Linked DNA regions of Botrimarina mediterranea. The protein of the gene in region 1 binds, or shares a complex with, the protein of each later gene. Links are inferred from orthologs where the notes say so. Each region holds a gene or a part of one and is shown on either strand. Other genes may lie near its edges. The genes, in order: Spa11_RS07670 and Spa11_RS15280.

Region 1 (3,215 bases):
GTCGCATCGAGCTGCGGAACTTCGGCGTCTTCGAGGTCAAGCAACGGGCCGCCCGCAAGGCGCGGAACCCGCGGACCGGCGAGAAGGTCTCGGTTCCCGAGAAGTTCGTCGTCACGTTCAAGCCCGGCAAAGAGATGGAGGAGCGGGTCCGCGAGCTGGAACGCCGCGCCGCCGAGGAGTTCGCCGAGCGCGAGCGGCTTGCCGCCCTTGAAGAGGCTGCCGCCCAGCGCAACGCAGGCGAAGGCCCCGGCTACGGCCAGCCGCCGTCCGCCAACGGCGGCCATTCATCCAGCGACCACTCATCCAGCAGCCCGTCGTCCAGCGGCCAGGCATCGCCGCCGACAAGCTACGCCGGCTACGACCGCCCGTCCCACGATTCGCCGGGCACTTGAACCACCGCTGATCGGCGATCGACCGCCGCTAAACGCCTTTTCTGTAACGATTTAAGACTGCTACAACGCGAACCGGACCGAGCACGGAAGCCCGACCGACCGCAAAGAGACCGAGGCCGTAGACCACAAGAATACGGCAGAGAGCCCCACTAAGTCTGGAAGCTACCGACGCCCACGCGGCGTCGCACTCAAGGAGGAGTGACCCCCATGCGACCTGTCTCGCCCCTTCGCAAGCGTCTTCTGCGTCCTCAAGCCTGGGTCTTAGGCCTGCTGGCTGCGTGTACGATCACGTCGAGCACCGGCTGCCTGATCCCGATGTACTCGGCCGACCCGGCCCGACGTGCTCAGCAGCTCCTCTACACGTCGGAAGACCTCCGCACGTTCCTCGACGAGTGGGAACGCGTCTGGTTCCTCGACTCGCCGAGCCATATGAAGCCGTACCGCACGAGCGGGCTGGTGCTTTAACGTCTGTCGGCCATCGGCTGTTGGCTCTCGGCTAGGTGCTCCGCGTCGGACGACGCCGGATTGCTATGCCGCTAGGACGCGTCGCGCGGGCCGGGTAGGCTTTTGGGCTCTCGCCTACCCCGCCCGACGCGTCGTTTTCCTGCCAGCATGTCGCCCGAAGCCCCGTCCGCTCCGCCTGCTTCGGACCCCGTCGCTCCGGCGTCGGTGGACTTGTCCGTCACGCTCGGTCGCCTGCGGCTGCCGAACCCCGTGCTGGTCGCCTCGGGGACGTTCGGCTACGCCCGCGAACTGGCGTCGCTCGTGGACGTCTCACGGCTCGGCGGCATCCTGCCGAAGACCGTCACCGCCACGCCGCGGCAAGGGAACGCCCCGTGGCGCACCGTCGAGACGACCGGCGGGATGCTCAACGCCATCGGCCTCGATAACGACGGCGTTGACGCGTTCATCGAGTGCCACCTGCCCTATCTGGCGTCGGTTGGCGCGCCGATCATCGTCAGCGTGGCCGGCAAGGCGCGCGACGAGTTCGTCGAGTTGGTCCGTAAGTTCGATGTCGTTGATAGCTCGCTCCGACCGGCGGCGATCGAGCTGAACGTCTCGTGCCCGAACGTGTCGGGGGGCGTCGACTTCGGCAGCGACCCGGCCCTCTGCGAGGCCGTGGTGCGCGAGTGCGTCGCCGCGACCGACCTGCCGATCATCGCGAAGCTGACGCCCAACGTGACGAGCATCGCCACGATGGCCCGCGCCGCCGAGGCGGGCGGCGCCGACGCCCTGAGCCTGATCAACACAGTGCTCGGCATGGCGGTCGATTGGCGCAAACGCAAGCCGCTGCTCGCCAACACGGTCGGCGGCCTCAGCGGCCCGGCGATCAAGCCGATCGCCCTCCGCTGCGTCTGGCAAGCCAGCCAAGCGGTCAAAACCCCGATCATCGGCGTCGGCGGCATCGCGAACATCAACGACGTGATGGAGTTCCTCGTCACCGGCGCGTCGGCCGTGCAGCTCGGCACCGTGAACTTCTACCGGCCTCAAGCGTCGATAGAAGTGCTAGAGGCGCTACCGGCGGCGCTAGGAGAGTTAGGCGCGACGAGCGTTAGCGAAGTCGTTGGAACTTTATGTCTTAAGATTTAGGAGATGTGGGGATGGCAACTTGGTAAGGACGCCGCGGAGTTACTTCGAGCCGCCGGTTGCTGGCAGTCTGGCTTCTGAGGAGATAATGGAGATGGTCGAATGGCAAGGCGCAATGACATCGATCAGTGGGTTGTTCTGAATTGAATAACTAATTCTTAGTTCACTCTACTTGGTCATCCCGCGTTGCCCCGCAAAGGCTCCATCCCCAATATCTCCTCAGTAGTCGCTCACCACCAATCGCCGGCCCGCATCGCCCACGCCCCCACTGCACCGATAGACCATCCCCATATCTCCTTCTTCGTAAAACCATCCCCCTAAAGACAGCGGCAAGATGAGAGCTCTCTCCGGCATTCAACCCACCGGCCCGTTTCACTGGGGCAATTACTTCGGCGCCATCCAGCAGTACATCCAGCTGCAGGACGAGTGCGACGACGGGTCGTATTACTTCATCGCCAACCTCCACGCGCTCACAACGGTGCGCGACCACGAGAAGCTGCGCGAGTACACGCTTAACGGGGCGATGGATCTGCTCGCGCTGGGGCTCGATCCGGCCAAGGCGGTGATGTTTGTGCAGTCGGACGTGCCGGAGGTGTCAGAGCTTTGCTGGCTGCTGCTGACCGGCACGCCGATGGGCCTGTTGGAGCGTTGCGTCAGTTACAAGGACAAGCTCGCCAAAGGCCTGAAGGCCGACGCGGGGCTCTTTACGTACCCGGTGCTGCAAGCGGCCGACATCCTCGCTTACGACGCGACGGTCGTGCCGGTGGGCGAGGATCAATTGCAGCACATCGAGGTCTGCCGCGACATCGCGCAGAGCTTTAATCATCACTTCGGCGAGACGTTTGTTCTGCCAAAAGGAAAAGTGCTCGATCAGTCGGCGCGCGTGCCGGGGACCGACGGCGAGAAGATGTCAAAGAGTTACGGCAACACGCTGGCCGTGTTCGACGACGTAAAGGCGCAGCGCAAGCAGATCATGCGCATCCAGACCGACAGCCGGCCGATGGAAGACCCGAAGGACCCCGCGGGGGACGTGCTGTTCGACCTGCTCAAGCTCGTCGCGAACGCCGAAGAGCTCGCCCACTGGGAAGGCGTCTACCGGAAGGGGGGCTTCGGCTACGGCGACGTGAAGAAGGCGCTCGCCGACGCGTCGGAGCGTTACTGGGGCCCGGCGCGCGAACGCCGAGCCGAGTGGGCCGCGAAACCGGGCGAGGTGCGCGAGATCCTCGCCGCGGGGGC
Region 2 (3,095 bases), 2.1 Mb from region 1 along the record:
AGGCGGTGAAGCCCTTCCAGGCGGCCCGAGCCGACAAGAAGCGGGCCGCCGAGGCCGAACTGCACCTGGGAGAGTGCTTCCAGCACATCGAGCAGCACCGTTTGGCGATGCGTAGCTACGAGGCGGCGATCGCGATCTGCGGCGAGGGAGAATGGACCGACCTCCGGAAGCTGGCCTTGTATCGGGCCGGGGTGCTGGCCATGGGGCTCAAGGACCTCGACGCGGCGGAAAAGTACCTGACGGACCTCGCTTCGGCCGATTTTGGGTATCGAGACGTCTCGGCACGGCTAGACAAACTGGCCACGATCCGCAAAACTGGCTGACTTCCCCGCCGCGGAGCGGCGTGGGCAGGGGCGGCCGGTCGATGATGACGAGGCCAGCCCCGTGAGTCCGGACACCCGCCAGCGTCATTTTCAGACCCCTTCCCGATGCCCAATTCAGCCAGCGCCAAGAAGAGCCTCCGCCAGAACCAGGAGCGTCGCCTCGCCAATCGCAGCGTCCGCTCGAGCCTGCGGACGCAGATCAAGAAGGTCCGCGCTGCGATCGCTGCCGGCGACGCCGAGAAGTGCGACGCCGAGTTCAAGACGGTGCAAAAGAAGCTGGACAAGGCCGCTGCAAGCAACCTGATCCACGACAATAGCGCCGCCCGCACCAAGGCCCGCCTCACCAAGGCGATCAAAGCCGTGAAGGCGAAGGCCCAGGGCTGAGGCCTAAAGGTCTCGCGCAGAGACGCAAAGACGCAGAGAAGACGAGGGCTGGCATTTGCCAGCCCTTTTTCTTTTGAGATGGGGGCAATCATGCCGCAATCACCGTCCGCTCACGATCGATTCCTCTCCGCAATGGAGGGGGAAGCCTACAACCCTGCCTTGAATCAGCCGAGCAAGAGCCCTGAGGTTTTTGCGGCATTGATTCCCGAGTTGGAACGTGAGGTTCAGCAGGGCGATATGCAGAGTGCGTACGCTCTGGCAGTCGTTCTCGTCGCTGGTCTAGCTCTCCGCTCGATGGAAGAGTTGGAAGCTCAGCGTGAAGACCTGCTCGTCCGTGCTTCAGAACTCTGGACCAAATGCGCCCTATCGGACAACTGGGGGGCTGTTGATAATCTCATGACCGAAGGCGTTGGTCCGTCCGCAGAACTTGCTCGTCGCTTGTGGTCAGAAGTCCATCGCGATCGCAGGGACCTGGTTCAGTTCGACAACGACGCACAGATGCCCATCTATGGCAGCGACTTCGCTCGCGAAGTCCATCGTCGCTGGCTTCTCAAATGGCCAGAAGTCTCGCAATAAGTCGGTGACACACTTCCTTAGCGCCTTCGCGGCTTTGCGTGAGTCTTCTCCGCGTCTCTGCGCGAGAGCTTAGCGCCGTTACCACTCGATGAGCGAGGCGTCGAACACGGGGCCTTCGACGCAGGTGCGTTTGTAGTCCCACTCGCCGTCGGGCTGGCGCACTTTGGCGACGCAACTGAAGCAGACGCCTAGGCCGCAGGCCATCGGCGTTTCGAGCGACACGTCGCAACGCACGCCGGAGGCGAGGCAGACTTCGGCGACGGCGTGCATCATTGGTTCAGGGCCGCAGCAGAGGACGCGCCGCGACGGGCCGGTGGTCTCTGATAGCGCCTGCTGCAAGAGGTCGGTCACCAGGCCGTTGTGCCCGATCGAGCCGTCGTTGCTGGCGATGCGAAGGTCGAATCCCGCGGCGCGGAAGTCTTGCTCACCAGCGACGTAGGCGGCGGTGCGGACGCCGTAGCAGAAGGTGACGCGGGAAGCGCTAAGCCGCGAGCGGCTGGGCGCGCCGTAGGTCTTTTGGGCGAGGGCTTCCCTGCCCGCGGCGAGGAACGGCGTGTAGCCGATGCCGCCGGCGACGAGGATCAGGTGGTCGAGCGCCTCAATGTCGCCGGCCAACCGAGAACCCGTGAAACCATTGCCGAGCGGACCCCACACTTCAACGAGGTCGCCGGGCTGACGCGTCGCAAGCAGCGCGGTCAGTTTGCCGTGAACTAGGTAGACCACGTCAACGGTCGTGCGGTCGTCGCTGGTGTCATAGAGTGCGAAAGCCCGGCCCAGCAGCGGGTCATCGATCCCCGCGACGCGGACCATGACGAACTGCCCCGGCGTGATCACGTCGGCGATCGCCGGCGCCTCGAAGCGCAGACGATAGGTGTCGCGCGCGAGCTGGACGTTCTCGATGATCGGCGCCGAAACGAACGCCGCGCCGTCGGCGTAGTGATTGGCGTGTAGCGGCGTCGCGTCGAGGCGTTGGCAGTCCGGCACTTGTGCTTCCTTGTCGAGCCCGCGAATGACGCGAATGGAAATCGCTCTCATTCGCGGGCAACCAATTTCAACGCTTGCCCTTCGGCTTGCCGCCACCACTGCCGCCGCGGCCTTTGTTCTTCGACTTGTTGAACGGCTTGCCGCCGGACTTCTTGACGCCCTTCTTGATGGGCGGCTTGCCACTAGGTTTGCCGGTAGGCTTGCCCGTGGCGCCGTGCTTATGGGGGCGGTGTTTGGCGGGGCGCGCGGTTGGGCGTTTAGGACGCTCCGTCGCCGATTTGGATTCTTCCCCGCCAATGATGGCTCGACCCTCGGCGGGCCGCTCGGCTTTCTTCGGCGCCGCCTTGCGCGGCGGTCGCTTGCGATCGGGGCGCGGGCCCGAGGGCCGCTTTTCTACGGCAATCGTCTTGTGCTTGCCGGTAGTCGCTTCACGCAGGGCCGTGACCTCTTCGCGCGTCAGTTCGCGGTACGCGCCAACGGGCATCTCACCCAGCCGCACGGGGCCGACCGCGATGCGCTGAAGCTTCTGCACCTTGTGGCCGACACGCGCCAGGACACGGCGGATCTCGCGGTTGCGACCCTCGTCGAGGATCACTTCGAGGATCGCCGATGACTTGCGGGTGCTCTTGAGCTTCACATTCTTGAACGCGACGCGGCCCTCATCGATGTAGACGCCCTTACGAACCTCGGCGAGCACCTCGTTGCTCGGCATGCCCGCCACTTGGACGTGGTAGAGCTTCTCGACGCCGTGCCGGGGGTGGGTGATGCGGTTGGCGAGTTCGCCGTCGTTGGTGAGCAGGATCAGACCTTCGCTCGACATGTCGAGCC

The links.
Region 2: the proteins of Spa11_RS07670 (region 1) and Spa11_RS15280 are in contact, whole or in part, in a crystal structure (PDB 5UE9), measured with the Lactococcus lactis proteins. The link is inferred for Botrimarina mediterranea from one-to-one orthologs. Residues at the interface, in WP_025017116.1 of Lactococcus lactis: Gly25, Phe27, Phe29, Glu32, Tyr33, Lys35, Tyr36, Lys48, Phe56, Thr60, Pro61, Arg62, Val63, Ala64, Glu65, Thr66, Ala67, Ser68, Gly69, Met70, Ile74, Gln77, Pro223, Glu251, Phe274, Ala275, Pro277, Phe278; in WP_023189152.1 of Lactococcus lactis: Leu4, Gln5, Ala47, Ser48, Met49, Leu50, Leu51, Arg52, Arg53, Met95, Leu98, Arg223, Met224, Ala225, Cys226, Ile228, Gly229, Ala230, Cys231, Tyr232, Ala233, Val235, Glu236, His237, Asn243, His244, Ala245, Lys247, Glu250.

The regions. Positions count from the first base shown.
Region 1 is NZ_CP036349.1:1,924,321-1,927,535, reverse strand. Bases 93-2,993 are described here. They hold Spa11_RS07670 (dihydroorotate dehydrogenase), read left to right. Parts: upstream 93-1,004; coding sequence 1,005-1,982; downstream 1,983-2,993. Other genes in these bases: trpS (tryptophan--tRNA ligase), read left to right, coding at 2,314-2,993; Spa11_RS07675 (hypothetical protein), read left to right, coding at 600-857; Spa11_RS23220 (HU family DNA-binding protein), read left to right, coding at 93-392. In the rest of the region: more of Spa11_RS23220, read left to right, coding at 1-92; more of trpS, read left to right, coding at 2,994-3,215.
Region 2 is NZ_CP036349.1:3,975,027-3,978,121, forward strand. The notes cover bases 315-3,095. They hold Spa11_RS15280 (dihydroorotate dehydrogenase electron transfer subunit), read right to left. Parts: upstream 2,268-3,095; coding sequence 1,362-2,267; downstream 315-1,361. Other genes in these bases: Spa11_RS15265 (tetratricopeptide repeat protein), read left to right, coding at 315-323; rpsT (30S ribosomal protein S20), read left to right, coding at 429-707; Spa11_RS15275 (hypothetical protein), read left to right, coding at 798-1,283; Spa11_RS15285 (pseudouridine synthase), read right to left, coding at 2,335-3,095. In the rest of the region: more of Spa11_RS15265, read left to right, coding at 1-314.